DNA from 3 places in the Fodinicurvata halophila genome. Region 1 is predicted to be linked to each of the others. Evidence: riboswitches for the same ligand, from Rfam matches in the RefSeq annotation. Region 1 holds a riboswitch; each other region holds the start of a gene.

Region 1 (10,544 bases):
GAGGGACTGCGTCTCAACCTGCTGCTGGAGCTGCTCTATGCCACGGGCCTGCGCATCAGTGAGTTGATCAGCCTGCCCTATGCCGCCGTGGCCCGCGATCCCCAGGTGCTGATCGTGCGCGGCAAGGGCGGGCGCGAGCGCATGGTGCCGCTCAACGAGTCGGCGGGCGAGGCGCTGTCGGCCTACAAGGCGGTGCGAGGCCATTTCCTGCGCCGCCCGGGACAGGATCGCTGGCTGTTCCCTTCACGCTCGGCCAACGGACACCTGACGCGCCATCGTGTGGGGCAGCTCTTGAAGGAGCTGGCGGTCAAGGCCGGCATCAGCCCGTCGAAGGTCTCGCCGCACGTGCTGCGCCATGCCTTCGCCAGCCACCTGCTGGCCCATGGTGCCGACCTCCGCTCGGTCCAGCAGATGCTGGGGCATGCCGACATTTCCACGACACAGATCTACACGCACGTACTTGACGAGCGGCTCAGGTCCCTGGTGCGCAGCCATCATCCGCTGGCGCGCGCGTTCAAGGGCGAAGGGCAGGATGGTTGAAATTGGTAATACCACTTGCTAAACGCGACAGTCATATCATGAACTGCCATAACCGTCCTGCTGTCCCGACAGTCACGGCACAACCGGATCAAAGAAGAGGAAGGACCCGAGATGAGCTTTACACCGATCGAGCAGGCGCCCGCCCGCCTGAACCGCAGCGAGCTGGCGGTTCCGGGCAGCAACTACCGTTTCCTCGAGAAGGCGACCGAGGCCCCGGCCGACGTGATCTTCCTGGACCTCGAGGATGCCGTGGCCCCCGACGACAAGGAGCAGGCGCGCAAGAACATCATCTCGGCCCTGAACGACCTGGACTGGGGCAACAAGACCATTTCGGTGCGCATCAACGGGCTGGATACGCACTACATGTACCGTGACGTGGTGGACATCATCGAGCAGGCCGGCGAGCGTCTGGACCTGATGATGATCCCCAAGGTCGGCACGGCAGCGGACATCTATGCCGTGGACATGCTGGTGACCCAATGCGAGCAGGCGGTCGGTCGCAAGAAGCGCATCGGCTTCGAAATGATCATCGAGACCGCCCTGGGCATGGCCAACGTCGACGAGATCGCCGGCGCCAGCACGCGCAACGAATCGCTGCACTTCGGCGTGGCCGACTACGCCGCCTCGACGCGCGCCATGACCACCAACATCGGCGGGCCGAACCCGAACTACGGTGTCCTGACCGATGACGAAGGAAGCGGCAACCGCGAGTTCCACTGGGGCGACATGTGGCACTATGCCATCGCGCGCATGGTCGTGGCCGCCCGCGCCCATGGACTGCGCCCCGTGGACGGGCCCTTCGGCGACATCGAGGACACGGAGGGCTACAAGGCCCAGGCGCTGCGTGCGGCCGTGCTGGGCTGTGAGGGCAAGTGGGCGATCCACCCCTCGCAGCTGAAGTTGGCCAACGAACTCTTTGCACCCAGCGAAAAGGACGTGGAGCGCGCCAACAAGATCCTGGCTGCCATGGAGCAGGCCCAGAAGGAAGGCCGCGGCGCGGTCACCCTCGACGGCCGCCTGATCGACATCGCCTCCATCAAGCAGGCCGAGAACCTGGTCAACAAGGCCAAGCAGATCTCCGACGCCGGCTGACGTCCGGACGTCGAAGCAAGACGGTCATAGACCCCGCGGCAGTTCATCATGCCGCGGGGTCTTTGCTTTCCGGGCCTGCCTTCCACCAGGATCACGGGCATGATCGCGGGGACCTGACAGGCGAGACCCAACAGGCGGGAAGGACGACATGAGTGAGCCACTGAGACTTCGCGATTTCGGCTCGTTCCATGTCGGAGGTCGCAGGCTCGAACTGTCCGGCCAGGATGTCCGCATGGTGGATACCGGCAATCCCGAAGCGCCGATGCCGTGGGATCGCAATGGCCGCTATCTGGCGGATCAGATGTACGTGCAGTATCTGCTGCCGGAAACGCGCCGCTCGGAGGTTCCGGTTGTCTTCCTGCATGGCGGCGGCCTTTCGGGAACCACCTTCGAAACCACTCCTGACGGCCGCCCCGGCTGGGTCAACCTTTTCGCGCATGCAGGCCACGACGTCTACAATACGGATGCTCCCGAACGCGGTCGGGCCGGATTCCTGCCGTATGAGGGGTTTCGCGACGGGGAGCCGGAATGCTTCAGCTTCGACACGCCGCTCGGGACCATGAGGATTGCGGCAGACGCGGAGGCGCGCGCGGACGATCCCGAACTGAGGCTTCTGCCGAACTGCCAGTTTCCCATTGAACAGTGGCCGGCCTTCGCCAGCCGCTTCAGCCCTTTCTGGCTGCCCATGGGGCAAGGGGTGATGGAGGCATTGGAGGCGCTGCAGGCGCGCATCGGCTCATTCGTCCTGCTCGCCCATTCTGCGGGCTGCAAGTACAGCCACGCCTATGCGGAACGCCACCCGCATCATGTGGAGATGCTGATTTCCGTCGAGCCCCTGGCGATGGGGCAGGCGGCGGAGCGGACCCGCCGGATCCCCCAGCTGGTGGTCTGGGGCGACAATATCGCGCTGGACCCGCTTGGCCGCTGGCCGAAGATCCGGGCTGAGGCCGAGCACTACACCGAGGCCGTGAGTGCGAACGGCGGGCAGGTCGAGGTGCTCGACCTGCCCCAGCTCGGCCATACCGGGAACACGCACCTTCCCATGCTGGACAGGAACTCGGGTCAGGTTGCCCGGCTGATCCTGGACTGGATGGAGCGGCAGGAAGGCCGGGCCTCCTGACCGGGTTTGCGGCCAGTGAACGCTGCGGGCGGTCTCTACCGCCTCGCCTCCGGATCATAGGCATGATCGAAGAAGCGTTCCTCCAGCTGCATCATGTGGCGGAAGGTGCGGCACATCTGCTGCTGGACCTCCGGTGTGGCGGCGGCGCCGACGCGCGAAGTCTCGTCGCGCAGCCAGGTGACGAACTCCTCGAACTCCGGTAGGGCGTGCAGGTCGATCCATTCCGCCATCCAGAACGCCTGCGGCCGGCGATCGCCGCAGGCTAGGCCCCAGGTCAGGTAGCTCCATTCCGCCGCCAGCAGGGTCGCCAGGACCTGGGGATAGGAGCCGCTGCGCCCCGAGTCCTGCAGAACCGAGAGCAGTTCCGCCGTCACGGGAGCCAGCTCGGGGTCCCGCCATTGCGTTTCGGGCACGCCAAGAGCCTGGAAGGAACGCAGGAAATAGTCGTTCTCCTCGCTGGTCACGGCGGCCAGGAAACCGGCGAAGGGCCGCTTCTGCGGCATGGCCGGGGCATAGGCCACGGCGTACCCCAGCAGGCTGACGAAGCTGTCGACGAAGGCATAGTCCTGGACCAGGTAGCGGGCGCAGACCTGCGGGTCCAGGGTGCCCTCGGCCAGTTCCTCGGTGAAGCGATGGGCCGTGGCCTTCGTCCAGAAGGGTTCGGCCGACTCGCGCAGCCAGTCGTGGAAGGCTGCATCCGGGTTTTCGTTGAGGAAGGCCTGGAAGCTTTCGGGAACAGTCATGGCCGCTCTCCTTGTTCGCGGGACAGGTCGGTAACGTAGTCGCTCAGCGGCGGGGGATCGGCGATGATGCCGGCCTCTTCCAGGAAGGCGGCGAAGCGGCGGTAGCGATCCCAGTCCACGGCTGCCGGGCGCAGGGCGAAGCGGGGCAGGGTATCGCTCCAGGCGCGTCGGTTCAGTTCGTCGTCCAGGTCGTCCTTGTAATCGGCGAAGAGCTCCCAGCTTTCCTGGGGATGATTGACCAGGTACTGGACGCCGCGCTCAAGGGCCTCGACAAAGGCCGGAAGGCGCGGATCCTCGAGCTTGTCGCTGTTGGCCAGGACGATCAGTTCGTCATAGGCGGGCACGCCTTCCTCCTCGACATAGAAGGCCCGGCCCTCGGCGCCTTCCAGCTGCAACTGGTTCAGCTCGAAGTTCCGGTAGGCGCCGATCACGGCGGCCACCTGGCCGCTCAGCAGCGCCGGGCTGAGGGAGAAGTTCACGTTGACCAGTTCCACATCCTCGAGACCGAGGCCGTGGCGGGCCAGCATGGCGCCGAGTACCGCCTCCTCGACTCCGCCGACCGAGTAACCGACCTTGCGGCCCTTCAGGTCGGCGATCTCCTTCACGGGGCCATCCTCCAGGGCCAGCAGGGTGTTCAGTGGCGTGGCGACCAGGGTGGCGATTCGGGTAAGCGGCAGCCCCGCGGCGGCCTGGATGTGCAGCGTCGGCTGGTACGATACGGCCAGGTCGGCCCGGCCTGCCGCCACCAGCTTGGGGGGATCGTTGGGATCCGCCGGTTCGGTGAAGCGGACCTCGATTCCGGCGTCGTCGAAGAACCCCTTTTCCTGCGCCACGATCAGCGGGGCATGATCGGGATTGATGAACCAGTCGAGCAGGACCTCGAGTGGTTCGTCCTCCTGCGCGTGGGCAAGGGGCGCGTTGAGAAAAAGGAAGAGGCCGGCGAAAAAAGCGAACAGTCGGGACACGTCATCTACTCCCTCAATGGTCCGGCGTCGACGGGTGCGGTCGAGGGAGAGAGGCAGGCCCGGAGCTGCTCTTGCATGGCCTGTGCGGACTGTCCCTTCCGTTCCCTAACGCCGGCATGATCCGGATCAGGTTCTAAGGGTTTCCGCGTCTCTTCGGCGGACTCTCAGCCCTCATGAAACATGAGGACACCCCCAGGAAGTCCGGTCAGTCTGTTCGCGGAGCGCCACGGCGTCAAGCCGCCAGGCCGGCTGCAGGGCCTTCTCCGAGCGATCCCGGACGGGGGAACTGAAAAGCCGCCGTGGCGACTTGCACTGCCCGGGCCCCTGTGATACCAACCGCTCGCACGAACGGGGGCTAGCCCGTTTCAGGCAATTCACTTTTGGTCTCACCGCAGCCGCGCTGTCCGGGTCGGAGAGTGCACTGCGACGGGGTTATTGCGAAAGCAGGCAGAACGGCATGCTCCAGGCATGCCGGCGACTGTTCTCTTTCCGGGGAGCGACTGGGGTTTGGCAGGAAATACGACCTCCAAAGACGGTCTGGCAGAGCGCTACGCTCTGGCTTTGTTCGATCTGGCAGACGAGGCGAAGTCCCTCGACGCCGTGGCCGAGAATCTGCGCGGGCTCAAGCAGTTGATTGAGGAAAGCAGTGACCTGCAGGCCCTCATCCGCAGTCCGCTCTACGGGCGCGACCAGCAGTCGAAGGCAATGCAGGCGGTCCTCGAGAAGGCCGAGGCCGATGACCTGACACGTCGCTTCGTGCTGGTGATCACGCAGAACCGCCGCCTGTTCTCGCTTCCCGATATCATTGATGCCTATCTTGCCGAGCTGGCGCATCGCCGCGGCGAGATCAGTGCAGATGTCACCGCTGCCGTGTCCCTGACGAAAACGCAGGAAAAAGCGTTGCTCGACACCATCGCCAAGTCGGTGGGGGGCAAGGTGCAGCTCAATGTCAAAGTCGATCCGGACCTGCTTGGTGGTCTGATCGTCAAGGTTGGCAGCCGCATGGTCGACACGTCGATCAAGAGCAAGCTGCAGAGACTTCAGTTCGCGATGAAAGGGGTTGGGTGATGGACATCCGCGCCGCGGAAATATCGGCGATCCTCAAGGAGCAGATCGAGAACTTCGGCGCCGACGCCGATGTGGCCGAGGTCGGCCAGGTTCTCTCGGTCGGGGACGGCGTGGCCCGTGTCTACGGGCTGGACAACGTACAGGCCGGTGAAATGGTCGAGTTCCCCAATGGGATCCAGGGCATGGCCCTGAACCTGGAGAACGACAATGTCGGCATCGTGCTGTTCGGCGAGGACCGGAACATCAAGGAAGGCGACACCGTCAAGCGTACGGGCCGCATCGTCGACGTTCCGGTGGGCAAGGAACTGCTGGGCCGCGTGGTCGACGCGCTCGGCAACCCGCTCGACGGTAAGGGGCCGATCAAGACGGAGCAGCGCTCCCAGGCCGAGGTCAAGGCACCGGGCATCATTCCCCGCAAGTCGGTGGAGGAGCCGGTCCAGACCGGTCTCAAGTCCATCGACACCTTGATCCCGATCGGGCGCGGCCAGCGCGAGTTGATCATCGGGGATCGCCAGACCGGCAAGACCGCGATCGTCACCGATACCTTCATCAACCAGAAGCAGGTCAACCAGACCGACGACGAATCGCAGAAGCTCTACTGCATCTACGTGGCGATCGGTCAGAAGCGTTCGACGGTCGCCAAGCTCGTGAAGATTCTCGAGGATCACGGCGCCATGGAGTACTCCATCGTCGTGGCCGCCACAGCCTCGGATCCGGCGCCGCTGCAGTTCCTGGCGCCCTATACCGGCTGTGCCATGGGCGAGTACTTCCGCGACAACGGCATGCATGCCGTCATCAGCTACGACGACCTGTCCAAGCAGGCCGTCGCCTATCGTCAGATGTCGCTGCTGCTGCGCCGCCCGCCGGGCCGCGAGGCCTTCCCGGGTGACGTCTTCTATCTGCACTCCCGCCTGCTGGAACGTGCGGCAAAGATGAACGACGAGCACGGCGCCGGGTCCCTGACCGCGCTGCCGATCATCGAGACCCAGGCCGGCGACGTTGCCGCCTACATTCCGACGAACGTCATCTCCATTACCGACGGTCAGATCTTCCTGGAGACCAGTCTGTTCTACAAGGGCGTGCGCCCGGCGGTGAACGTCGGTCTCTCGGTGAGCCGTGTGGGTTCGGCCGCCCAGACCAAGGCGATGAAGAAGGTGGCCGGCACCATCAAGCTGGAGCTGGCTCAGTTCCGCGAGATGGAGGCCTTCGCCCAGTTTGCTTCGGACCTCGATGCCTCCACCCAGCGCCTGCTGGCGCGCGGGACACGGCTGACCGAACTGCTGAAGCAGCCACAGTACAAGCCGTTGGCCTTCGAGGAACAGACCTGTGTGATCTACGCCGGTGTGCGTGGTTTCCTGGACAAGATTTCGGTGGACAAGATCGGGGACTTCGAGGCCAAGTTCCTCGACGAGCTGCACGACAAGGGCAAGGAGATCCTGGATACGATCCGCAAAGAAAAGGATCTTTCCAGCGAGACGGACGAGAAGCTGAAGTCCTTCCTGGAGGACTTCGTCAAGACCTACGTCTGAGTCATCTCCGCAGTACGGAAAGTCGGTTGAAGCGATATGGCTAGCCTCAAGGAGCTCCGCTCCCGGATCAGCAGCGTCAAGTCGACGCAGAAAATCACCTCGGCCATGAAGATGGTCGCGGCCGCAAAGCTGCGTCGCGCCCAGGAGCAGGTCGAGGCCTCGCGTCCCTATGCGGAGCGGATGGCCCGCATGCTCGGCTCGCTCGCGGAGTCGGTGAAGGGCGGGAACGGCCCCAAGCTGCTGACCGGTACGGGCAAGGACGATGTCCATCTTCTGATCGTCGCCACAGCCGACCGCGGTCTCTGCGGCGCCTTCAACAGCTCGATCGTACGGGACGCCCGCAAGCACATCGAGCAGCTGAAGTCCGAGGGCAAGACAGTCAAGATCATCTGCATCGGCCGCAAGGGCAAGGACCTGCTGCGTCGTCAGTATGCCGACGATATCCTGGAGACCGTCGAGAACGTCACCAAGCCGCGGCCCAGCTTCGACAAGGCCCATGCCATCGCCCAGGACGTGCTGCAGCGCTTCGATGACGGCGAGTTCGACGTCTGCACGCTGTTCTTCGCACGCTTCAAGTCGGCGATCAGCCAGATCGTGACACGCCAGCAGCTAGTGCCGTTCGACGAGGGCCACAGCGCCGCGTTGGAACAGGCCGAGGAAGAGGCCGAGGCCGAGAAGCAGAGCGGTTTCGTCTATGACTACGAGCCGGAGGAAGAGGAGATCCTGAAGGACCTGCTGCCGCGCAACCTGGCGGTGCAGATCTACAAGGCCATCCTCGAGAACAATGCCAGCGAGAACGGGGCGCGGATGACCGCCATGGACAACGCCACCCGCAACGCCGAAGAGATGATCGACGACCTGACGATGCTCTACAACCGCACCCGTCAGGCCGAGATCACCAAGGAACTGATTGAAATCATCTCCGCCAAGGAGGCGATGTAGTGCGGCCTGGGTCGCACTGGATCGCAGTATAGGCACGATAAGGAGCAGACACGATGGCCAAGAACCTCGTCGGAAAGATCACCCAGGTCCTGGGACCGGTGGTCGACGTGCAGTTCGAAGGTGACCTGCCGAACATTCAGAACGCCCTGGAAACCGACAACCACGGCAACCGCCTGGTCCTGGAGGTCGCCCAGCACCTGGGCGAGCATTCCGTGCGCACCATCGCCATGGACGCCACGGAAGGGCTGGTGCGCAGTCAGGAGGTGACCGATACGGGCAGTCCCATCGAGGTGCCGGTCGGACCGGAAACCCTGGGACGTATCATGAACGTCATCGGCGAACCGATCGACGAGCGCGGCGAGATCAAGACCAAGAGCAAGTCACCGATTCACAAGACGGCCCCCACCTACGCCGAACAGAACACGGAATCGGAAATCCTGGTGACCGGCATCAAGGTCATCGACTTGCTGGCGCCCTATGCCAAGGGCGGCAAGATCGGCCTGTTCGGAGGCGCCGGCGTCGGCAAGACCGTGCTGATCATGGAACTGATCAACAACGTGGCGAAGACTCACGGCGGCTACTCTGTTTTCGCCGGTGTCGGCGAGCGCACGCGCGAGGGCAACGATCTCTATCACGAGATGCTGGACTCCGGCGTCATCAAGACCGACGGGGGCGATTCCAAGGCGGCCCTGATCTACGGACAGATGAACGAGCCGCCGGGTGCACGTGCCCGCGTGGGGCTGACGGGCCTGACCGTGGCCGAGTATTTCCGTGACGAGGAAGGCCAGGACGTGCTGTTCTTCGTCGACAACATCTTCCGCTTCACCCAGGCGGGCGCCGAGGTCTCGGCGCTGCTGGGCCGCATTCCCTCCGCGGTGGGCTACCAGCCGACCCTGGCCACCGACATGGGCGGTCTGCAGGAGCGAATCACTACCACCAACAAGGGCTCGATCACCTCGGTCCAGGCCATCTACGTGCCGGCCGACGACCTGACCGACCCCGCGCCGGCGACCTCGTTCTCGCACCTGGACGCCACCACGGTGCTGAGCCGCCAGATTGCCGAGCTGGGCATCTATCCGGCGGTCGACCCACTGGACTCCACCAGTCGCATCCTGGAGCCGGATGTGGTCGGCAAGGAACACTATGACGTGGCCCGCAAGGTCCAGGAGACGCTGCAGAAGTACAAGCAGTTGCAGGACATCATCGCTATCCTGGGCATGGACGAGCTGTCCGAGGAGGACAAGCTGACGGTGGCCCGGGCACGCAAGATCCAGCGCTTCCTGTCCCAGCCCTTCGACGTGGCCGAGGTCTTCACCGGCTCGCCGGGTGTCCAGGTGCCGATCGAGGAGACCGTCAAGGGCTTCAAGGGCCTGGTGGAAGGCGAGTACGACCACCTGCCGGAAGCCGCATTCTACATGGTCGGCACCATCGACAAGGCTGTCGAGAAGGCCAGGAAGCTGGCCGAGGAAGCCGCGTAGGCACGCCTCTGACGCCGGCACAGGCCAGACAGACAGGACAGAGACGGCAAGATCATGGAAAAAACACAGTTCGAACTGGTTTCACCGGAACAGCTTCTCCACTCGGGGGAAGTGGCGATGGTGGTGGTGCCCGGCGTCGAAGGTGACTTCGGCGTCCTGCCCCGCCATGCCCCGATGATCTCCACGGTTCGTCCGGGTGTCATCTCTGTCTATGAGGAAAACCGCAGCACGGTCAGCCGTCGCATCTTCGTTGGCGGTGGTTTCGCGGAGGTGACCCAGGAGCGTTGCACGGTCCTGGCCGACAGTGTCGAGGCCTATGACGAGATCGACCGCGGGGAAACCGAACGTGCGCTCAAGGATGCGCGCGAGGATCTCGAGGATGCCAAGAACGAGATCGAAAGGACGGCGGCTGCGAAGCAGGTGAAGGTCCTGGAAGAAAAGCTGCGGGCCCTGGAGACATTCTGATTGGGCACTCTTGCGACCAACGGACAAGCCGCCGCGTGACTGGGATGCCAGCGGCGGCTTTTTCGTTTCCGGCTGCGGGGCGAGAGGGCCTGTCTGGGACGCGTGGAACAAGCACGGAGCACCAAGTGCCCTCTTGCGGGTGATCCTGCTTTTTCTTACATATGCTGAGATGTGCAGAAGGGGTGCACGCACTTCAAGAAGGGGCGGATAGCATGTCGAATGGGCAATGGACTCTCGAGGACATAGACTGGGACAGTTTCGACCGGTCCAAGGTCGATCCCGAGATGGTCAAGCTGATCAAGGCGGCCAGCCTGGTCGAGTACAATGGCGACGACTACGCTGAGTACCTCTGCAACGTCTTTGAGGACGATTCCGAGTTCCAGGACGCGGCACGGCAATGGGCGGCCGAGGAGGTCCAGCATGGGGCGGCCCTGGGCCGCTGGGCCCAGATGGTGGATCCCGACTTCGATTTCGACACGGCCGTCAAGCGGTTCCGGGACGGTTTCCGCGTGGATGTGGATGCCACGGACTCGGTCCGCGGCTCGCGCTGCGGCGAGCTGGTGGCGCGCTGCATCGTCGAGGTGGGAACCTCGTCCTATTAT
Region 2 (10,544 bases), on a different contig from region 1:
TTCTGCGCAGGCCGTCCAGTTCCAGGGCCGGCCCGTAACCGGGTTTGCTCTCCGTCGCAAAGACCGGGCTCAGAGTGGCATAATCCGCGCCTTCCGCTGCCGCGGCCACGATATCCTTTCTGGAATGTGCCGACACCCCGATCACGGCGGCGTCCCCCAGAGCTGCTCGGGCGAGGGGGATGTCGCCCGGATGTTGCAGGTGGACACCGGCCGCGTCGACCTCCGCGGCCAGGCTCCAGTCGCCGTTTATGAGCACGCGGCCTAGATGCCTGCAGGCAAGTTCGCACAGCCGCTCCGCCAGAGCTCGGCGCTCCGTGTTGGCCAGGTCCTTATCACGCAGCATGAAGTTGCGGAGTCCTGCGCTGAAGGTCCGTTCGGCAATCTGCTCGAGGTCGTGCCGTGCCTGGTGCCGATCGCTGATGACCAGCAGTTCGGGCACTTTTCCGACCATTACGAGCCTACCAGCCCCATCTGCGGGCTTGAGGCCTCGGCATGCGTACGCTTGGGGATGCGCCCGGCCAGATGCGCCGCACGGCCGGCTTCGCATGCATGGCGTACAGCGCGGGCCATGGCGACGGGATTGCGTGCTTTCGCCACGGCTGTGTTCAGCAACACGGCATCACACCCCAGCTCGAAGGACTGCACCACGTCAGAGGCCGTCCCCAGTCCGGCATCGATCACCACCGGCACCTCCGCGCGCCGGCAAATCAGCTCGATGTTGGCCGGATTGGCCACGCCCATGCCGGAGCCGATCAGCGAGCCCATGGGCATGACGGCGGCGGCGCCCGCATCCTCCAGCCGCTTGCAGATCACGGGATCGTCATTGCAGTAGGGCAGGACGGTGAAGCCGTCCTTCACGAGCTCCTCCGTGGTCGAGAGCAGCTGTTCCACATCGGGATAGAGGGTTTCTCGGTCGCCGATGATCTCAAGCTTCACCCATTCGGTTTCCAGGGCTTCGCGGGCCAGCTGGGCCGTCAGGATGGCATCGCGCGCCGTTTCGCATCCGGCCGTGTTCGGCAGGAAGTGATAGCCGTCCAGCAGGTCCACCGGACTTTCCGCGTGACCTTCGAGATCCATGCGGCGAATGGAGAAGGTCACCATTTCGGTGCCGCTTTCCTCCACGCAATCCAGCATGATCTGCAGGTTGGGGTAGCTCGAGGTGCCGAGGAAGATGCGATTGCCGAATTCCCGTCCGGCAATCACGAGAGGCGTGTCGTTGGACATGAACTCGAGTCTCCTTCGCTCAACCGCCCGCCAGGGGACGGACGATTTCGATGCGGTCGCCCTCGGCCAGGGCTTCTTCGGACCAGCTGGCGCGTTTGACCAAGGCGCCGTTGCGCGCGATCGCGATTCGGCGGGCCGTCGGGTCGATCCCGCGTTGCTGCAGCAGATCCTGCAGCGTCCCGGGTTCGACGCGGGTCGTTTCGCCGTTGAGATTGATGTTCAGGGACATGGTCGAAGTATCCTATGCACTCTGCAGTAGCGGTTTCTTTCTGTTCGTGGAACGAGGCTTGAAGCGTGCCAGTGAAAACGGCCGGGCTGCCTCGGGCATCTCTCCCGTCAGGATCTGTTCGGCCAGGCAGTGTCCGGTGACCGGGGCCAGCAGGATGCCGTTGCGGTGGTGGCCTGTTGCCAGGTGGAGGCCCGGCACGGGGGTCGAGCCCAGCACGGGCGCGTCGTCGCGGCAGCCGGGACGAAAGCCGCTCCAGCTCTCGAGCAGGGGCAGGTCCTCGATGCCGGGCAGGGCTCTGCGGGCCCCTTCGATCAGGGCATAGAGGCCGCCGGCCGTTACGCTGTCGTCAAAGCCACGTTCCTCCACGGTCGCGCCGATGATCAGGCGTCCGTCACGGCGCGGCACGCAATACACCTGCTCGGTCCAGAGGACATGCTCCAGAAGCGGTGCCGCCGGGTCCATCTGCAAGGCCAGGGATTGTCCTTTCAAGGGCCGCACCGGCGGTTTGGCCGCATCCGGCAGGCCGGGCAGGCCACGGGTCCAGGCGCCGGCCGCCAGCACCAGGTGCTCGGCCTGCAAAACCTCGCCGTTCGCAAGATGGATGCGCTTGGCGGAGTCTTCCGGGCAGTCGAGTGCGGCGACCTCGGTGTGCTCACGCAGCTCTCCGCCGGCGTTCACGAAGGCCCGCTTCAGGCCTTCGGCCAGTTGCCGGTTGTCGACCTGGTGATCCTCCAGACTGTAAATGGCGGCGGCAGCGCTCTGTCGCAGGTGCGGTTCGCGTTCGCGCACCTCGCGTCCCTCCAGCCACTGCAAGGGCAGTCCCAGCGCGCTCTGGAAGTCGTGCCGAAAGCGCAGGCGATCGACTTCGTCGCGGTTGAGCGCCACTACCAGGGTGCCTTCGTCCCGATAATCCGGACGCAGTCCGCTCGCCGCTTCCAGGCGGTCCAGGAAAGTCGGCCAAAGTTCCTGGGCCCAACGGGTCAGCTGCAGCAGCTGTTCCTCGCCGGGCTCGCACTCGGCGGCCGCGGCCAACATGCCGGCAGCGGCATGCGTGGCCGCCTGGCCGCAGCGCTCGCGCTCGAGCAGGGTGACCTGCTGGCCGGCCTCCGCCAGCTGCCAGCCGATCGCCAAGCCGCAGACACCGCCACCGATGATCACGGTCTGCAGGCGTTCGCCGTTTCTGTGTTTCGTATCTGCCACGTTGCTCCCTTCGCTGGCATGATCCAGTGCAGGTTCCATGGGTGTGATCTCAGCCGCCTGTCTTGGCGGCACCCCAGATTTTCAGGCTGACTCTAAGATGAAGGCGAGGCCGTTGCCTTGCAAGGTTTTCGGCGAAATTTATTAACATTTATAAAATGTATAAATATTAATAAATCCACACAAAGTGTGAAATTATTTGACTCCCGAATCATATTGCGCAAATATAAGGGGGATCGAGAGATTTATACACTAACATGCGTGAAAATATCTGGCTCACGATGAAATACTTCCCTCTGTTTCATGATCTGACGGATGCTCCCTGCCTGGTGGTGGGTGGCTCCGAGGCGGCGGCCCGCAAGGTGCGTCTCCTGCAACGCACGGAGGCCGAAATCCACATCGTTGCACCGGAGATAAACGAAGAGCTGGGCGAACTGGTCTCCGCCGGCAGGGCGCATTGGTATCCGCGCCGCTTCCGGGCACGGGACCTGGATGACAAGAGCCTGGTCATCGCCGCCTCCGGTGACGAGCGGATCGATGGTCGGGTCTCCCGCCTGGCGAGGGCGCGCCGGCAGCCCGTCAATCTCGTGGATCGGCCGGCGCAATCCTCCTTCATCGTGCCAGGCATGATCGATCGGGATCCGGTCACGATCGCGATTGCCAGCGGGGGCAGTGCGCCGGTCCTGGTGCGACAGCTGCGCGAGAAGATCGAGGCTCTGCTGCCCGCGCGTCTTGGCGCACTGGCACGCTTCGCCGACCAGTTTCGTCCGGCCGTGAAGGCAGTGATTCCCGGCGAGGAGGGACGCCGCCGATTCTGGTCGCGCTTCTTCCGCAGCGGCGTGGCCGAATCGCTGCTGCAGGGCGATGAGCGCGGCGCGCGTGAACGGATGCTGGGCCTTGTCAATTCCGCGCCGGAAAGCCGCGGCAATCTCACGGGAAGTGTCGCACTGGTCGGCGCCGGTCCGGGCGACCCGGACCTGTTGACCTTCCGTGCCGTCCGCCTGATGCAGGAAGCCGACGTCGTGGTTTACGACCGGCTGATTCCCCAGGGGGTGCTGGATTGCGTGCGCCGGGATGCCGAGCGGATCTTCGTGGGCAAGGCGAAGGGCGCTCACAGCAAGAGCCAGGATGAGATCAACGAGATCCTGCTGCAGCAGGCCCGCGGCGGAAAGCAGGTCGTGCGCCTGAAGGGCGGCGATCCCTTCATTTTCGGCCGCGGAGGGGAGGAACAGGAGTACCTGCTGCGCCACGGTGTCGACGTACAGGTGGTGCCCGGCATCACTGCGGCAACCGGCTGCGCGGCTGCCGCCGGCATTCCCCTGACCCATCGGGAAACGGCGTCTGCCGTCACCTTCGTGGCCGGTTATGCCCGCAACGGCCTGCCGGAGCTCGATTGGCAGGCGCTGGCCGGCGAACGCCAGACACTGGTCGTCTATATGGGGCTGTCCCATGCCGAGGAGATTGCCCGCCGGCTGATGGACAAGGGGCTGCCGGCTGGCACCCCGATGGCCGTGGTGGAACGAGGCACGCTGCCGGATCAACGGGTGCTGGGCGGCCGTCTGGCGGATCTCGGCGACATCCTGCGTCGCGAGGCCGTGCAGGGTCCCGCACTGTTGATCATCGGACAGGTGGCCGCGGCTGCGGCGACAGACGAACCGGCCGTGGAGCCGCTCCTGGCCCAAGCCGTTTGAGAAAGAGGAAACAGGCAGAATGTATCTGAAAGCAGTAACCGCCAACCGGCTGCGCGATGGCCGCGTCGTCTATCTCTCGGAGACGGGGGGCTGGTCGCAGGCGCTCGAGGAAAGCCGGCTGGCACGCGACGAGGACGAGCTCAAGGGCCTGATGGACGAGGCCGAGCTCGGCGTGCTGCGCAATGAAGTGGTGGCTCCGTATGCCATCGACGTCGTGCAGCAGACGGATGGCTATGTGACCACCCGCTGCCGCGAGGAAATTCGCTCGACAGGACCAAGTCGCCGTACGGACGCGGCCTGACCAGGCTGGAGACCGGAGGAAGACCATGTATCGCTATGACGAATTCGATGAAGCGCTGGTGCGCGAACGCGTGGCCCAGTTCAGCGAGCAGGTGCAGCGTCGCCTGAATGGGGAGCTGAGCGAGGACGAGTTCAAGCCGCTCAGGCTGATGAACGGCCTCTACCTGCAGCTTCACGCCTACATGTTCCGAATTGCCATTCCCTACGGAACGCTCTCCTCGAACCAGCTGCGCCAGCTGGCTTATGTGGCGCGTACCTACGACAAGGGATACGGGCACATCACCACGCGCCAGAACATCCAGTTCAACTGGCCGCGGCTGGAGGATGCCCCGGCCATTCTCTCGGACCTGGCGGACGCGCAGCTGCATGCCATCCAGACCAGCGGCAACTGCATCCGCAACACCACGGCCGACCAGTACGCCGGCGTGGCGGCGGACGAGATCGCCGATCCGCGCCACTACTGCGAGATCATCCGTCAGTGGTCCACCCTGCATCCGGAGTTCTCGTTCCTGCCTCGCAAGTTCAAGATCGCGGTCACCGGCGCGGAAGAAGATCGCGCGGCCCTGCGCACGCACGACATCGGCCTGCGCATGCGCCGCGACGCGGACGGCAATCCGGGATTCGAGGTGATGGTCGGCGGCGGCCTCGGCCGCACGCCGGTGGTCGGTGTGACGATCCGCGATTTCCTGCCGGAACAGCACCTTCTGTCCTATCTGGAGGCGATCCTGCGGGTCTATAACCAGCTCGGACGGCGCGACAACATCCACAAGGCGCGTATCAAGATCCTGGTGCAGTCTGTCGGTCGCGACGAATTTGCCCGCATGGTCGAGGAGGAATGGGCTCAGCTGCGCGACGGCTACCTGACCCTGCCGCAGGAAGAGCTGGATGCCATCGCCCACTATTTCACACCACCACCTTATGAGGCGCTGGAAGACACGCCGCCGGAACTGCAGCTCTGGCAGAGCACCAGTCCCGGCTTTGGTGCCTGGATGAACGAGAATGTCGCCGCCCACAAGCAGCCCGGCTATGCCATCGTGAATGTCTCGCTGAAGCCCGAAGGTGGCGTGCCGGGCGATATCACGGCGGAACAGATGGAGGTGGTTGCCGATCTGGCCGAGCGCTATAGCTTCTCGGAGATTCGTGCGACGCACGAGCAGAATCTGGTCCTGCCCTACGTGCGCAAGCTGGACCTGATGGCGGTTTGGCAGGGCTTGCAGGAAGCTGGGCTGGCCACGGCGAACATCGGGTTGATCAGCGACATGATCTGCTGCCCCGGCCTGGATTACTGCAATCTGGCCAATGCCCGCTCGATTCCCGTGGCGCAGGAGATCAGCGAACGCTTCGCCGATCTTTCCCGCCAGCGCGACATCGGGCCGCTGAAGATCAAGATGTCCGGCTGCATCAATGCCTGCGGCCACCACCATGTGGGTCACATCGGGATCCTCGGCGTCGATAAGAAGGGCCAAGAGTACTACCAGATCACCCTGGGCGGAAGCGCCGAGAACGAGACGACACTGGGGAACATCATCGGTCCGGCCTTCAGTGCCGCGGAGGTCGGCGATGCCATGGAGACGATCGTCGAAACCTACCTGGATATCCGTCAGGAAGGCGAGAGTTTCCTGGAGACCTATCGCCGCGTCGGACAGCAGCCTTTCAAGGAGACTCTCTATGCCGCTCATTAAGAACGGAGAACAGATCGAGGATCTCTGGTTGCCGGTCGATGACGAACAGCCGTTGCCGGAGAATGCGCCGATCCTTGTTTCGCTGGAGCGCTGGCAGCAGGAGAAGGACGTGCTCCAGGCGCGCGGAACGGAGCTGGGGCTTCGCCTGCGCAGCGATCAGTCGCCCCAGCAGGTGGCCGAGGACTTGCAGGCGTTCTCCCTCATTGCCCTGGAATTCCCGAAATTCACGGATGGGCGCGCCTATTCCCATGCCCGCCTGCTGCGGGAACGCCATGGCTTCACCGGCGAGCTGCGGGCCGTCGGCAACGTCCTGCGCGACCAGCTTCTCTTCATGCAGCGCTGCGGCTTCGATGCCTTCGAATTGCCCGAGGATGCCCCTGTGGAGGCTTGGCTCAAGGCCCTGGAGGACTTCTCGGTCTGGTACCAGCCGGCCACGGACAATCGGGCCCCGGTGTCGTCCCTGCGGCGGCGCCTGCGGGTGGCTGCGCAGTAGGAGGAGATAGTCATGCAGCAGACATCCACCCTGCCTTCCACAGCCGCTCCGGGGCTTGCCAGGGATCTGATTCAGGCCTTCGAGCTGGAGGAGGAGAGCCGGGATCTCTATGCGCTGGAACTCCTGGACCGGATGGTCCATGAGGTCTTTCCCGGCCGCATCGCCCTGGTTTCGTCCTTCGGGGCAGAATCGGCCGTGCTTCTGGACATGGTGGCCCAGGTGAACCGGCATATTCCCGTGATTTTCCTGGAAACCGGAAAGCATTTCACGGAAACGCTCATGTATCGGGACCGGCTGGTCCGCCGGATCGGGTTGACTGACGTGCGCGATATCACGCCGGCGGAGGAGGATCTGGAGGCTGAGGATCCTGGTGGGACACTCTGGAAGTCCGCCCCCGACCGCTGCTGCCATATTCGCAAGGTCCTGCCACTGGAACAGGCGCTCGAGGGCTTTGACGCCTGGATCACGGGGCGCAAGCGTTACCAAGGCGGGACGCGTGAAACCCTGCCGCGAATCGAGGCCGCGGACGGCCGAGTCAAGGTGAATCCGCTGGCCGACTGGTCATTGCAGGAAATCCGCAACGCCTTCAAGGCGCGCGATCTGCCGAGCCATCCCCTGACGAATGTCGGCTATCTCTCGATCGGCTGTGCACCCTGTACCAGCCCGGCACTCCGCGAGGATGCGCCGCGTGCCGGTCGCTGGAACGGCATGGAGAAAACCGAGTGTGGAATCCATGCCTCAGGCAACCAGTGGGAATGAGCAGTTTATTACCTGTGGCAAAATGCGTATAGTGACCATGTCCCCGTTTTCCGGAAAGCAGGATGTCCATGCTGCTGGCGTCTCAATGACGCTGGGACGGCCGCGCGGTTTGCGTGGCGGGGCAAAGGGCATATGTAAAAATCGAGACGGACGCTTGCGGCAAACGGGACCCAAAAGGTCTTTATCTTGTGGTATAAAGCCGCCAGATAACGAATTGGTCAGAAGTCTGTGTGATCGACACAACATGGCCTGCTTGGGATCGCCCGATGATGTGCTCGGCCGACTTCCGGATCTTTCCGGAGGTTTGGTTCCGCGCGCAGGTCCGATTGAAACTTAACGGGCCGAATTCGTGAGGGGACCTGAAGCAGGGAAGAGTTAAGATGGACGAGAATGTGATTGCCTTTGATAAGAATCAGCCGATCGAGACGGATATCGTCATCGTCGGTGCCGGCCCGGTGGGCCTTTTTGCGGTATTCGAAGCCGGGCTGCTTGGCCTGAACTGCCACCTGATCGACAATCTCGACAAGGTGGGCGGCCAGTGCGCCGAGCTTTATCCGGAAAAGCCCATTTATGACATTCCGGCGCTTCCCTACTGCACGGGACAGGGGCTGGTCGACGAGTTGATGAAGCAGTCCGACCCCTTCAAGCCTGGCTTTCATCTCAGCCAGCAGGCCGACTCTCTGTCCAAGCTGGAGGATGGGCGCTGGCGGCTGGAAACCAGCACCGGCACGGTTTTCCACGCCACGGTGATCGTGATTGCGGCAGGTGCCGGCAGTTTCGTGCCGCGCCGGCCGCCTCTGGAGAACCTCGAGGACTATGAAGGCAGCTCGATTCTCTATGCCGTGCGCCGCATGGAAGCGCTGCGCGACAAGAGGATCGTGATCGCCGGCGGCGGCGATTCGGCGCTCGACTGGACGCTCAACCTGCACCCGCTGGCCAGCCAGGTGACGCTGATCCATCGCCGTGACCAGTTCCGCGCGGCGCCGGATTCCGTGGAGAAGATGCGCCAACTGGTGGCCAATGACGAGGTCAGCCTGCAGATCGGCCAGATCAAGGAACTCAAGGGTCAGGGCGGCCAGCTGGAAGCCGTCCAGGTCAAGGGATCAGATGGCGAACTGTACGACGTGCCCTGCGATGTACTCCTGCCCTTCTTCGGCCTGAAGATGGAGCTGGGGCCGATCGCCGAATGGGGCCTGAACCTGGATCGCGACCTGATTACCGTGGATACGGAGAAGTTCGAGACCTCCGTGCCCGGCATTTTCGCCATCGGCGACATCAACTACTATCCGGGCAAGCTGAAACTGATCCTCTCCGGCTTCCACGAGGCGGCGCTGATGGCCCAGCAGGCCTTCCGCTACTGCCGCCCCGACGAGAAGCTGGTCTTCCGTTACACCACGTCTTCAACGGACCTGCAGAAGAAACTGGGCGTGATATGAGCTATATCGTTGTTGTTGACCGCGAGGGCCAGGAACATCGCCTGGACGCCCTCAACGGCTGGCGTATCATGGAAATCATCCGGGACCACGAACTGCCCATCAAGGGCGAGTGCGGTGGCTGCTGCAGCTGTGCGACGTGCCACGTGTATGTGGATGACGACTGGCGTGCACGCCTGCCGCAGCGCGAGGACGAGGAGGACGAGATGCTGGACGAGGCCTTCGGCGTCGAGGACAATTCCCGCCTGAGTTGCCAGATCCTGTTCTCCGAGGACCTCGAGGGGCTGCGCGTCTATCTGGCTCCCGAAGGGGCCTGACGCCGGAGCCGGGCGCAGCCGCCTGCATGCAGTGCATGGCTGTTGCCCGCTTGTACGCCTTCCCAGGGTCCCCTTTTCCGACAAGAATGTAACTGCATCATGCAGACTCGGGCAGGGCCGGTGAGCCGGCCCTGCCCGGGTATCCCTATCCAACCGGCCGGTCGCCATCCGGCCGGTTCACTTTTGGATTCTGATCGGAAGAGATGTCAGCCATCGCAGAGGAGACGACGAAAGAACGGGCGAAGCCACCGATCGCCATCCTGATTGCGGCCAGTGCCATCGGCCCTCTGGCGCTCAACATCTTCATCCCCTCGATGCCGGGGCTGCAGTACAGCCTTTCGGCGGACTATGCCACTGTCCAGCTGACCCTGACGCTCTACCTGATTGGCCTGGCGGTCAGCCAGCTGCTCTACGGCCCGCTGTCCGACCGCTATGGCCGGCGTCCCCTTCTGCTTGGGGGCCTGGGCCTGTTTGTCCTGGCCAGCCTGGCCTGCTCCTTCGCCACCTCGATCGAGGAATTGATCCTGGCGCGCATCCTTCAGGCTGTCGGGGGCTGTTCGGGGATCGTGCTCGGTCGTGCCATCGTGCGCGACCTCTATGAGCGGGACCAGGCGGCCAGCATGATCGGCTATATCACCATGGCCTGGGTGCTGGCACCCATGGTGGCTCCCTTGATCGGCGGTATATTGGATACTTGGTACGGCTGGCAGGCCAGCTTCTATTTCCTGGTCGTGACGGGAGCACTGGTGTTCCTGGCCTGCCTGCGCTGGCTGCACGAAACGAATTTCCACAGGCAGAGCGCCGATGGCCTGAGAGGCTTTGTCATCGGTTTCCCGGTCCTGCTCAGGCGCAAGGAATTCCTGGCCTATGCGCTTCAACTGTCCTTCAACAGCAGCGTGTTCTTCTCGTTCCTGGCCGGTGCGCCCTATGTGATGACCGAGACCCTGGGCCGCAGCCCGGTGGAATACGGCATCTATTTCGCCCTGGTCTCACTGGGATACATGGCGGGGAATGGCCTTTCGGGGCGCTTCTCCGTTCAGCGCGGCATAGACAGCATGATCCTTCTCGGGCTGATCGCCACCTGGGCCGGGACTGCCATCATGATGGCCTTCGTCGTGGCAGGTGTCCTGCACCCCATCACCATCTTTGTCCCGATGCTGCTCTGTTCTCTCGGCAATGGCCTCAGCATTCCCAATGGCCTGGCCGGAGCCATCAGCGT
Region 3 (10,544 bases), on a different contig from region 1:
CGGCTGGCACCTGCCTTGGAGACCCTCGATCAACTGATCGCGAACGGCGAACAGGAAACGTACGACTTCTGCTTCCTGGACGCCGACAAGGAAAACTACACGAGCTATTACGAGAAGGCGTTGGAACTTCTGCGCCCCGGTGGCCTGCTGATGGCCGACAATGTCCTCTGGAGTGGACGCGTAGCAGCAGAAAGCAGCGACCAGAGCAAGGCGACACAAGCCCTGAAGCTTTTCAACAACCAGCTGGCTGGCGATAGGCGAATCGAGCTCTCCCTGTTGCCCTTTGCCGACGGCCTGACGCTCGTGGTGAAGAAATAATCTCGGATTACCTCAAGCCTGATTTCACTTCACTGGAGAGCCGGGTGGTGAACCTGATCGCCTTCGTCAATCCCGAGACGCTGAGTCACCCCTGCATTGACCTCCAGAACGGCCTTTGCCGGCCCTCCTGAGGGAATCGACGTAGTCGATTCCGGTATAGTCCGTTGGGCTATTCGAACGATCTGACCGCCCTCGTCGATGAATATGATATCCAACGGGATGAGAGTGTTTTTCATCCACATGGAGATGCGCTGCGATCTGGGATAAAGGAAAAACATCCCAGTGCCCTCTTCCAGGGAACGTCTGAACATCAGACCCTGGGCACGCTCCGCATTCGTGTCCGCGAGCTCCACCTCGAACTCATGGGTCTCACCGGTCGCAGTTTCGATGGTCAGTTGCGAGCGCTCTGCCTCCTGCGCCACGACCGGCAGCCCGAGGATGATAATGACAGAGAGTGTAAAGAAAACCTTACAAGCTTTTTTAAACATTCATCTTTCCTCAGGAGAGAACCTGACGCGCGGCATTTCTGACTTCCTCGCGAACCGAACCATAGCGAGGGCGATCCGCAAGTGTGGTGAACCAGACCTCAGGTGGATTCCGCCCACGGCTGTGTCGCCACTGCAAGCCTGACAGGATATCACGGGCTGCCGACGGAAGGCTCTCTGGAATTTCCAAACCGTTCAGTGTCGCCCAGACCCCGACCCAGGCACGAGCTACGGACCAGGGATTGTAGCCGCCTCCTCCCAGAACCAGGAGACGCCGCGTCTGGAAAGTCAGCGCGGCAACCGTGCTCCAGAGCGACTGATTGGACAAAGAAAGACGGCTCAGTGGATCATCTTCCAAGGCATCCGCGCCGCACTGAAGCACGATGACTTCCGGCCCCACACGATCGATCAACGGCAGAACCGCCGCCTCCAAGAGGAAAGCGAATTCACTGTCATTGAATCCTTCGGGCACCGGAATGTTCCGTGCGTGGCCGCCCGCCCTGTCCTGAAGGCCGCCAGGGCCAGGCCTGGTCCCCGCTTTTCTGTCCATGGGCCAGCGATTGGCTTCATGTATGGAAAGAGTAAAGACACGCGGATCGGCATGAAAGGCATCCTGGACACCATCTCCGTGATGCGCATCGATATCCAGGTAGAAAACGGAGCCGATCCCCCTGTCCAGCAGAGAGAGGATGGCCAGAACCGGATCGTTGAAATAGCAAAAGCCACTGGCGCGGGCCGGTCGTCCATGATGCGTTCCACCCGCCGGGCTGTAAACGGGAATACCTTCGAGAAGCCAGTCGGCCGCCGCGATCGAAGCACCGCAGGCAGTCGCCGGCCGCCTGAAGATTTCTGGGAAGACAGGATTGCCGTTCACCCCCAGGGCAAAGCGCTTCTTGACCTCCTCGCTGCAATGCTGTGTCTCTTCGGCCCGTTGAACAGCGGCAATGTAATCGGGGCTGTGGAAACGAGCCAGTTGATCCGGAGTGGCTCGCGGACTGTCGATGTAGACCTCCTCCGGAAGCCAGCCCAGAGCCCGGCAAAGATCCATGCAGGTCGACACGCGCGGAATTGCCAGGGGATGCAAGCGCCCGTAACTGGAATGCCGGTAGATCTCACTGCCGATGAAGCGTGGTGATGCCTGTTGTCCCTCCATGTGCGCCTATTTAACTCGGTTGACGTGCAAAGCAAACGAACCGCTTGGCAAAGTTGGGCCGAAGCGGGCATAGTTTGCACCGAAATTCACCGGGGGAGCCAGTCCTGGCTGAGAGGCGCCTGCGGGCGCGACCCCAGAACCTGAACCGGTTCATGCCGGCGTAGGAAGTGTGTCCACACATGTCTTCACCCGCCATATCCCTCGACAGGATCAGCCTTTCGTTCAAGAGGGCCTTTCTGTTCCATGAGTTCAGTCTCGAGATCCCCGGCGGCCAGACAACCTGTCTGTTGGGGCCGTCCGGGGTGGGCAAGAGCAGTCTGCTGCGACTCATCGCTGGACTCGAGGCTCGGGACAGTGGAACCGTGACCTGTGAAGGCGCACTGCCCTTGCGGGGCAATTTCTCCTATATGGCCCAGCAGGATCTTCTGTTGCCCTGGCTGAGACTGCGGGAAAATGTCTCTCTGAGTGACCGGCTCCAGGGGCGGGCACCCGATCCGGGACGAGCCGAAGGGCTCATCCGACGGGTCGGCCTGGCCGGCCACGAGGACAAGCGGCCCGCCGCTCTCTCAGGTGGAATGCGCCAGCGCGCGGCCCTGGCCCGCACGCTTTATCAGGAGCGCGACATAATCCTGATGGACGAGCCATTCTCCGCCGTCGATTCCATTACCCGACTGGAATTGCAGGACTTGGCCGCCGAGGTTTTTCACGACCGCACTGTCTTGCTGGTAACCCACGACCCTCTCGAGGCCTTGCGTCTCGGACATCAGCTTCTGGTCCTGGCCGGCCAGCCTGTGGAAATCACTCAGCGCATCGCCCCAACGGGAAATCCGCCGAGGGACACGGGAGCCGAGGAAATGCCGGAACTGCACAAGCTGCTGATCGACAGCCTGCGTAGAGCTCACGCTCAGGCGATGGATAGACAACGAGAAGGCCAGAGCGTGGAATGATCCCCATTCATCTCAGACAGAAACTCAGGCCTCTGGTCATACTGCTGGGACTGATCGTCATCTGGCAGGCTGCTGTCTGGCTGACAGGAGCACCCGCATATATCCTGCCGTCTCCGCAACAGGTTGGCTTGGTGCTGGTCGAGCGATGGCAGAGTCTGGCCTGGAATGCGGGGATAACGCTCAGCGAAATCCTGCTGGGCTTCCTGCTAGGCACCATCATCGGTCTCTGTTCGGCCCTGCTGATTGCGGCATTCAGACCACTGCGGCTATGGCTTCTGCCGCTGCTCGTGGTCAGCCAGGCCATTCCGGTATTCGCATTGGCCCCGATTCTCGTGCTCTGGCTGGGCTACGGCATGGCCAGCAAGATTGCGATGGCCAGCCTGATCATCTTCTTTCCCGTGACGACGGCCTTCTACGATGGTCTGCGCCGCACCGAACCGGGATGGCTGGATCTTGCCCGAACTTGCGGCGCATCCAACTGGGCAACCTTTCGACACATCCGTATTCCTGCGGCGCTCCCCGCCCTCGCCTCGGGACTTCGTGTGGCGGCGGCTGTGGCCCCGATCGGGGCCATCATCGGCGAATGGGTCGGGGCCAGTGCCGGCCTGGGACACCAGATGCTGAATGCCAATGCCCGCATGCAGGTTGATGTCATGTTCGCGGCACTGGCGGTCCTGGCCGCACTGGCACTTGGCCTCTATTTCCTGATCGATCGCGTTTGCCGGTGGGCCTTGCCCTGGTCGGCCGAAGCCATCCAGCCATGAACTTTACGTGTGGTGCGACCGCTTCCTGGCCGACAGCTTCAGCAGAAAAACGCGCATTGCTGTACGGGTTTTCTTGATTCCGCCGTTCGTGTCACTAATCTGGCGCGGCAATTGCCGACGGCTCCGCCGTCACCACAAGATGCTGGATGCTTTGCAGGGGAAGCATGAGTCTCGCCTTAATTGTTCTACTGCCGTTCATCGGCGCCTTGTTTCCGGCTTTCCTGATTCGTGGAGGGCGGAATGCCTGTGCCTACGGAACGGGCTCCTTTACGCTTGTGGCCCTTATCCTGTTGCTGGTGCAAGCTCCGGCTGTCTTCGGGGGAGAGGTCCTGCAGGCACGATTCGAGTGGCTCCCCCAGCTTGGCCTCAACGTCAATTTCTTTCTCGATGGACTGGGCTTCCTCTTTGCCCTGCTGATTCTCGGAATCGGGCTGCTGATTATCCTCTATGCACGGTTCTATCTCAGTCCCCAGGATCCAATGGGGCGCTTCTACGTTTACCTGATGCTCTTTCAGGGCGCGATGGTGGGCATCGTCCTGTCGGACAACATCCTGCTGCTCCTGATTTTCTGGGAATTGACCAGTCTCAGTTCGTTCCTGCTGATCGGCTACTGGCGACAGATGCCGGAAGCCCGTCAGGGCGCGCGCATGGCCCTCGCGGTTACGGGCGGCGGCGGCCTGGCCCTGATCGGTGGCATGATCCTTCTGGGACAGATTGCCGGCTCGTACAACCTTTCGGACATCCTGCAAGCGGGTGACCAGATCCGCAGCTCGGATCTCTACCTGCCAGCCCTGCTGCTGATCCTCACCGGGGCCTTTGCGAAGTCTGCGCAGTTTCCGTTGCACTTCTGGCTGCCCCACGCCATGTCGGCCCCGACCCCGGTCAGCGCTTACCTGCACTCCGCCACCATGGTGAAGGCGGGGGTCTTCCTTTTAGCCCGCGTGTGGCCCGCCCTTTCCGGTACGCCGGAGTGGTTCTATATCGTGGCCAGCTTCGGCCTGGCCACGATGATCATTGCCGCCTGGATTGCGGTCTTCAAGGATGATCTGAAAGCCCTGCTGGCCTTTTCGACCGTCAGTCACCTGGGCCTGATCACGATGCTGTTCGGCTTCGGTACGCCGTTGGCGGCCATGGCCGGCGTCTTTCACATCATCAACCATGCCACATTCAAGGCGGCTCTCTTCATGAGCGCCGGTATCGTCGATCATGAAGCACACACCCGGGATATACGCCGTCTCGGTGGATTGCTGACCCTGATGCCGATCACCGCAACCCTGGCCATGGTGGCTGCCGCCTCCATGGCAGGTATCCCCTTGTTGAACGGCTTCATCTCCAAGGAAATGATGCTGGAGGAAGCCGTTCACACCAGCTACCTGGGACAGGGCTGGATCGTCCCGGTCTTCGCCACACTGGGAGCGGTTCTCTCTGTCGCCTATGCAGCGCGTTTCGTGTTCCATGTCTTCCTGGGACCCGTACGAGACGACTATCCGCACAAGCCCCACGACCCCCCTATCGGAATGTGGCTTCCAGTCTTTGTCCTGGTTTCCCTGGTGGTTCTGATCGGGCTGATGCCCGCCCTCATCGCCGGCCCGCTTGTACATGTCACCACGGATGCGGTCACAGGCGGCAACACACCGGATTACCATCTCGCGATCTGGCACGGCTTCACGCCGGCGCTTTTCATGAGCATGATCGCACTGGGCGGAGGCCTGATCCTGCTCGCACTCTACTACCCGGTGAAATCTGTGCGAGAGGCATTCCCGCGTCCCGAGGCCAAGGTTATCTACGAAACGACCATCGACACCCTTGCCCGGCTTGCGCGAAAGCTAACCAATGTGGCCCACAACGGCTCGCTGCAGCGTTATCTCTCCATCATGCTCGCAGCGATCATCGCCGCCGGTTTCCTGGCTTTCTTCAATGCTGCCCCCCCTGCGCCCGGCGAACGTGAACTTGTGCCGTTCAACTGGCCTGGACTGGTGGCTTGGGTTCTTCTTGCCGCCGTCCTCGGCGCAATGATGGTTTTTCATCACCAGAGGCTCTTTGCCCTGATCCTCATCGGTGTGGTGGGACTGGTGGTGGCCCTCACCTTCTTCTATTTCTCGGCTCCCGACCTTGCCCTGACCCAGATCTCCGTCGAGGTGGTCACCGTTGTACTGATGCTGCTTGCCCTGAATTTCCTGCCCAAGGAAACTCCAAGGGAAAGCTCCGGATTTCGCAAAGTCCGCGACCTGACACTCGCCGGCTTTGCCGGCATCGGCGTTACCGGCCTGGTCTATGCCGTCTTGACCCGCGGCTTCGAGACGATCTCTGACTACCACCTGGCGCAATCCAAGCCTGGCGGGGGTGGCACCAATGTCGTGAACGTCATCCTGGTCGACTTCCGCGGCTTTGACACCTTCGGCGAGATCATCGTTCTGGGAATTGCGGCCCTGGGAATTTATGCCCTGCTAGACAGCGCGCTGCGGGGACCGGCTCAGACCCGGCTCGCGAACTGGGTTCCCGAAGGCATACGGGCCATGGATGCGCATCCCTTCATACTGGTGATCGCGACACGCGTGCTGCTGCCTCTGGCCCTCATGGTTGGCGTCTATATCTTCCTGCGAGGCCACAACGAACCCGGCGGCGGCTTCATTGCCGGCCTGGTGGTGTCCATTGCCCTGCTGATGCAGTACATGGCCAGTGGTTTCTCGTGGGCCCATCATCGGTTGAGAATTGACTACCACGGGCTCATCGGCGCAGGCGTCCTGGCCGCCGGACTTACCGGTGTCGGAGCCTGGTTTGCCGGTCGCCCCTTCCTGACCAGCGATTACACCTATGTCCATCTGCCCGTGATCGGTGAATTCGAACTGGCCACTGCTCTCTTATTCGATATTGGTGTCTTCCTGACGGTGGTGGGAGCGGTCATGCTCGCCCTGGCCAATCTCTCGCGCATAGGAGAGCGAGTCGATGCGGCCTATGAAGCCCAGGAAAAGGCAGCGAAAAGCGGGGAGGCCTGATACATGGAACTGCTTGTTTCCTCCGGCATTGGATTGATCGTCGCCTGCGGCATCTATCTGCTCCTGCGCGGGCGCACGTTTCCGGTAATTCTTGGCCTGACCCTGCTGTCTCACGCAGTGAACCTGGTGCTTTTCTCCATGGGGCGCCTTAACGTCGGGTTGCCACCCATCATTTCGAAGGACGCGGTCGGCTATACAGACCCCCTTCCACAGGCCCTGGTCCTGACCGCCATCGTCATCGCCTTCGGCATGACGGCGTTGGCCGTGGTACTGGCCCTGCGCGGCTACCTGGAAACGGGTGAGGACGGTGTGAACAACGCAACGGCGGATCAGCAGGACCCCTCATGACGCACTGGACCATCCTTCCCGTTGTACTGCCTGCCCTGACGGCGGCTCTGATCGTCCTCCTGGCCCGGCAGGACCTGGTGCTGCAACGCTTCCTGTCCCTGCTTTCAGTTCTCGCGGTGACGGCCGTATCCATTGGCCTGCTGGTCTATGCCGCCGGGCATGGTCCCTATAGTTACGAACTGGGCAACTGGCCGGCGCCGTTCGGTATCGTGCTCGTACTCGACCGGCTCTCGGCGGTCATGGTGCTGATCACCATGCTGCTCGCTTTTGCCGTGCTGCTCTATAGCCTCGACGGCTGGGACAGGCGCGGATGGCATTTCCATGCCCTTTTTCAGTTCCAGCTCATGGGGATCAACGGCGCCTTTCTTACGGGGGATCTCTTCAACCTCTTCGTTTTCTTCGAGGTTCTGCTGATCGCCTCCTACGGGCTCATGCTCCACGGCGCCGGTGCATCCCGCCTCAAGGCCGGCATGCAGTACATCGTCGTCAACCTGACGGGGTCATCGCTCTTCCTGGTGGCTGTAGGGCTGATCTACGGGATCACCGGAACGCTCAACATGGCCGATCTGGCGCTCAAGGTCGGAGAGGTTGAAAGCGGCGATCTGGCCCTCCTCCAAGTCGGCGCCGTCCTCCTGTTGATCGTGTTCGCGATCAAGGCTGCCCTGGTTCCCCTCCACTTCTGGCTGCCCGGTACTTATGCCGCCGCAGCGGCACCCGTGGCCGCTCTGTTTGCCATCATGACCAAGGTAGGCGGCTATTCCATCCTGAGGGTCTATACGTTGATCTTCGGTGGGAATGCTGGCGACAGCGCCTGGATCGCCCAGGACTGGATCATGCCCGCCGCTCTTGTGAGCCTGGTTGTCGGAATGCTGGGAATCATGGCCGGGCGTACGCTGCGCGATCTCATCTGCTTTTCCGTGGTGTGGTCCATGGGCACGCTGATGGTGGCATTCGCACTGTTCAACGAACCATCGATATCTGCCGGTCTCTATTACATGGTGCACAGCACCTTCGTGACCGGTGCGCTTTTCCTGATCGCCGAACTGGTCATCAGCAGTCGCAGCGACGGGCGGGATACGCTTGCCTTCGGCTTGCCGCTTCGCAATGAAGCGATGCTATCGGGTCTCTTCTTCCTTGCCGCAATCGGCATGGCCGGTTTGCCGCCGCTCAGTGGCTTCGTCGGCAAACTGCTGATTCTCGAGGGTGCAACAGGCACACCTTATGTCGCCTGGATCTGGGCGGTCATACTGACCACCAGCCTATTTACCATCGTGGGCTTTGCGCGTGCCGGCAGCATGCTTTTCTGGAAGAGCCAGGCGGCCGGTGCGGCCCAGGGCGCAAAGGACTCACCGCCTCCCACCACCGAAACAGGCTCGAAGCTGGCACACGCCTCTTCAAACGGCCTGGGGATAGCCGCAACGACCTATCTTCTTGCACTGATCGCACTGCTGACAGCATTCTCTGGACCCGTCAGCCGCTATTTTGATGTCACGGCCTCACAGCTCCTTGACGGGGGTGCCTATATCGAGGCTGTCCTGGGGGCCGAAGCCCTTACCGGAACTTCAGCTTCCGGTGAGACCACCATGATGGAAGAGGGTTCCAAGGAGGACGTGCAATGATCAGCAAGCTCTTCCCTCACCCCCTCATGACGGTTGTCCTGACCCTCGTCTGGATGATGCTGATGAATGCGTTCACGCCGGCCACTTTCGTGCTCGGGCTGATCCTCGGCATCATTCTTCCTATCGTGACCAGCCCCTTCTGGGAAAACAGGCCTGTCATCCGCAGACCTCTCAAGGTCGCAGAGTACATGGTGGTGGCCATTTATGACATTGTGGTCGCGAACATCCAGGTTGCCTACCTGATCCTTTTCCGTCGCAACCGGGACCTGAGACCACGGTTTTTCACTGTCCCGCTGGAGCTCCGGACACCTGAGGCCATTGCCATACTGGCTGGGACGATCACCATGACTCCCGGCACCGTAAGCAGCGACATCTCGACGGACGGCAAGAGCCTTCTGGTGCACGGCCTCGACGTTGTCAGTGAGGAAGAGACTGTGTCCGGCATCAAGTCACGTTACGAGAGACGACTGAAGGAGATTTTCGAATGATCGAGTATGCAATCCTCTTCGGTTTTGCGAGCATCTCTCTTGCGATGCTGATGAATCTCCATCGTCTGATCGCGGGACCGGATTCCGTAAACAGGATTCTTGCGCTCGACACCATGACCATCAACACCATCGCGCTGTTCATCCTCTATGGTATTTGGCAGGGAACGACGACCAACTTCGAAGCGGCCCTGCTCTTCGCGATGGTCGGCTTCATTACCACCGTCGCCTTCTGCAAGTACCTGATGCGTGGCGACATAATCGAGTAACAGGTTGCGAAATGATTGACCTCCTGCTTGAGATCCTGATTTCTGCGATGATCGTTGTCGGAGGCATCTTTGCGCTGGTCGGCTCTTTCGGCCTCAGCAAGCTGCCGGACCTCATGACCCGCCTTCATGCTCCGACAAAGGCCACGACACTGGGTATAGGTGGCATGCTGATCGCCTCGATACTCTATTTTTCCGCAGTAAAACAGACTCTTAGCGTTCACGAACTGCTTATCACGATTTTTCTCTTTCTGGTCGCCCCGGTTACAGCCTATCTTATCGCCAAAGCTCATCTGCACAGAAGTAGAGCCAGACAAAAACAGGCTCTGTCCCAGCTTCCCAAACCTGCAGACAGCCAGGCCGGCTGGGCAACTTTCGACAAGGCCGACGAGAAGAGCCAGACGCAAATCCGCTGACCTCCTTCCGGTTGCTTGACGAATCACTGGAACAATACTAGAACGTTTTAGAAGTTTACGTTTCGTTCCTTTCTACTATCTTTTGCACCGGAGGCCGCGATGCTCACCAAAAAGCAGCATGAACTTTTGCTTTTCCTGCATCGCCATTTGAATGAGCATGGGGTTTCTCCTTCTTTCGATGAGATGAAGGAGGCGCTGGGCCTCAAGTCGAAATCCGGCATTCATCGCCTTATCAGTGGCCTAGAGGAACGCAACTTCATCCGGCGGCTGCCGCATCGTGCCCGCGCCATCGAGATCCTGCGCCTGCCCGGAGAGATGAACCTGGCAGCCGGCGGCTTCTCACCCAGTGTCATCGAAGGGGGACGCCAGGAAACTGCGGCCACACGGCCCCAGCTCGATGAAGCAATGCTTGCGGCAAAGACAACGGAAGGAAAGGGGGAAGCCTCATCCCTGCCGCTCTACGGCAAGATTGCAGCGGGCACTCCCATAGAAGCCCTTCGCGACCCCGACAGCTATACGGAAGTGCCACAGACCCTTCTGGGTCATGGTGAATACTATGCTCTTCTCGTCGAAGGCGATTCCATGATCGATGCCGGGATACTCGACGGCGACACCGTGATCATCGAGGTTACGGACCGTGCGGCGAACGGCGAAATAGTCGTCGCCCTGGTCGATAACGAAGAGGTTACGCTGAAACGCCTGCGACAACGACAAGGCGCCATTGCCCTCGAGCCCGCCAACGTGAAT

What was found. Region 1 has a riboswitch for thiamine pyrophosphate ahead of ACFOW6_RS03055 (ABC transporter substrate-binding protein). Riboswitches for the same ligand answer to the same signal wherever they lie in the genome.
Region 2: it holds a riboswitch for thiamine pyrophosphate, as region 1 does, so the genes downstream of both, thiO (glycine oxidase ThiO) here and ACFOW6_RS03055 (ABC transporter substrate-binding protein) in region 1, are expected to answer to the same signal.
Region 3: it holds a riboswitch for thiamine pyrophosphate, as region 1 does, so the genes downstream of both, ACFOW6_RS07985 (ABC transporter ATP-binding protein) here and ACFOW6_RS03055 (ABC transporter substrate-binding protein) in region 1, are expected to answer to the same signal.

Annotation. Positions count from the first base shown of each region.
Region 1 is NZ_JBHSCW010000001.1:650,594-661,137, reverse strand. It holds gene xerD (site-specific tyrosine recombinase XerD) at 1-540, shown strand, start outside; gene ACFOW6_RS03070 (HpcH/HpaI aldolase/citrate lyase family protein) at 652-1,632, shown strand; gene ACFOW6_RS03065 (esterase) at 1,781-2,752, shown strand; gene ACFOW6_RS03060 (TenA family protein) at 2,788-3,495, opposite strand; gene ACFOW6_RS03055 (ABC transporter substrate-binding protein) at 3,492-4,460, opposite strand; TPP riboswitch at 4,546-4,664, opposite strand; gene ACFOW6_RS03050 (F0F1 ATP synthase subunit delta) at 4,929-5,528, shown strand; gene atpA (F0F1 ATP synthase subunit alpha) at 5,528-7,057, shown strand; gene ACFOW6_RS03040 (F0F1 ATP synthase subunit gamma) at 7,094-7,999, shown strand; gene atpD (F0F1 ATP synthase subunit beta) at 8,053-9,477, shown strand; gene ACFOW6_RS03030 (F0F1 ATP synthase subunit epsilon) at 9,532-9,942, shown strand; gene ACFOW6_RS03025 (acyl-ACP desaturase) at 10,155-10,544, shown strand, end outside.
Region 2 is NZ_JBHSCW010000011.1:138,314-148,857, reverse strand. It holds gene ACFOW6_RS16865 (thiamine phosphate synthase) at 1-451, opposite strand, end outside; gene thiG (thiazole synthase) at 451-1,224, opposite strand; gene thiS (sulfur carrier protein ThiS) at 1,244-1,453, opposite strand; gene thiO (glycine oxidase ThiO) at 1,466-2,653, opposite strand; TPP riboswitch at 2,642-2,739, opposite strand; gene cysG (siroheme synthase CysG) at 2,908-4,341, shown strand; gene ACFOW6_RS16840 (DUF2849 domain-containing protein) at 4,361-4,642, shown strand; gene ACFOW6_RS16835 (nitrite/sulfite reductase) at 4,668-6,323, shown strand; gene ACFOW6_RS16830 (DUF934 domain-containing protein) at 6,310-6,816, shown strand; gene ACFOW6_RS16825 (phosphoadenylyl-sulfate reductase) at 6,829-7,575, shown strand; gene ACFOW6_RS16820 (NAD(P)/FAD-dependent oxidoreductase) at 7,956-9,011, shown strand; gene ACFOW6_RS16815 (2Fe-2S iron-sulfur cluster-binding protein) at 9,008-9,325, shown strand; gene ACFOW6_RS16810 (multidrug effflux MFS transporter) at 9,529-10,544, shown strand, end outside.
Region 3 is NZ_JBHSCW010000003.1:669,491-680,034, forward strand. It holds gene ACFOW6_RS07970 (O-methyltransferase) at 1-318, shown strand, start outside; gene ACFOW6_RS07975 (DUF192 domain-containing protein) at 348-806, opposite strand; gene ACFOW6_RS07980 (acetoin utilization protein AcuC) at 817-1,956, opposite strand; TPP riboswitch at 2,038-2,141, shown strand; gene ACFOW6_RS07985 (ABC transporter ATP-binding protein) at 2,136-2,903, shown strand; gene ACFOW6_RS07990 (ABC transporter permease) at 2,900-3,667, shown strand; gene ACFOW6_RS07995 (monovalent cation/H+ antiporter subunit A) at 3,832-6,663, shown strand; gene ACFOW6_RS08000 (Na+/H+ antiporter subunit C) at 6,667-7,011, shown strand; gene ACFOW6_RS08005 (monovalent cation/H+ antiporter subunit D) at 7,008-8,630, shown strand; gene ACFOW6_RS08010 (Na+/H+ antiporter subunit E) at 8,627-9,118, shown strand; gene ACFOW6_RS08015 (K+/H+ antiporter subunit F) at 9,115-9,384, shown strand; gene ACFOW6_RS08020 (Na+/H+ antiporter subunit G) at 9,396-9,797, shown strand; gene lexA (transcriptional repressor LexA) at 9,897-10,544, shown strand, end outside.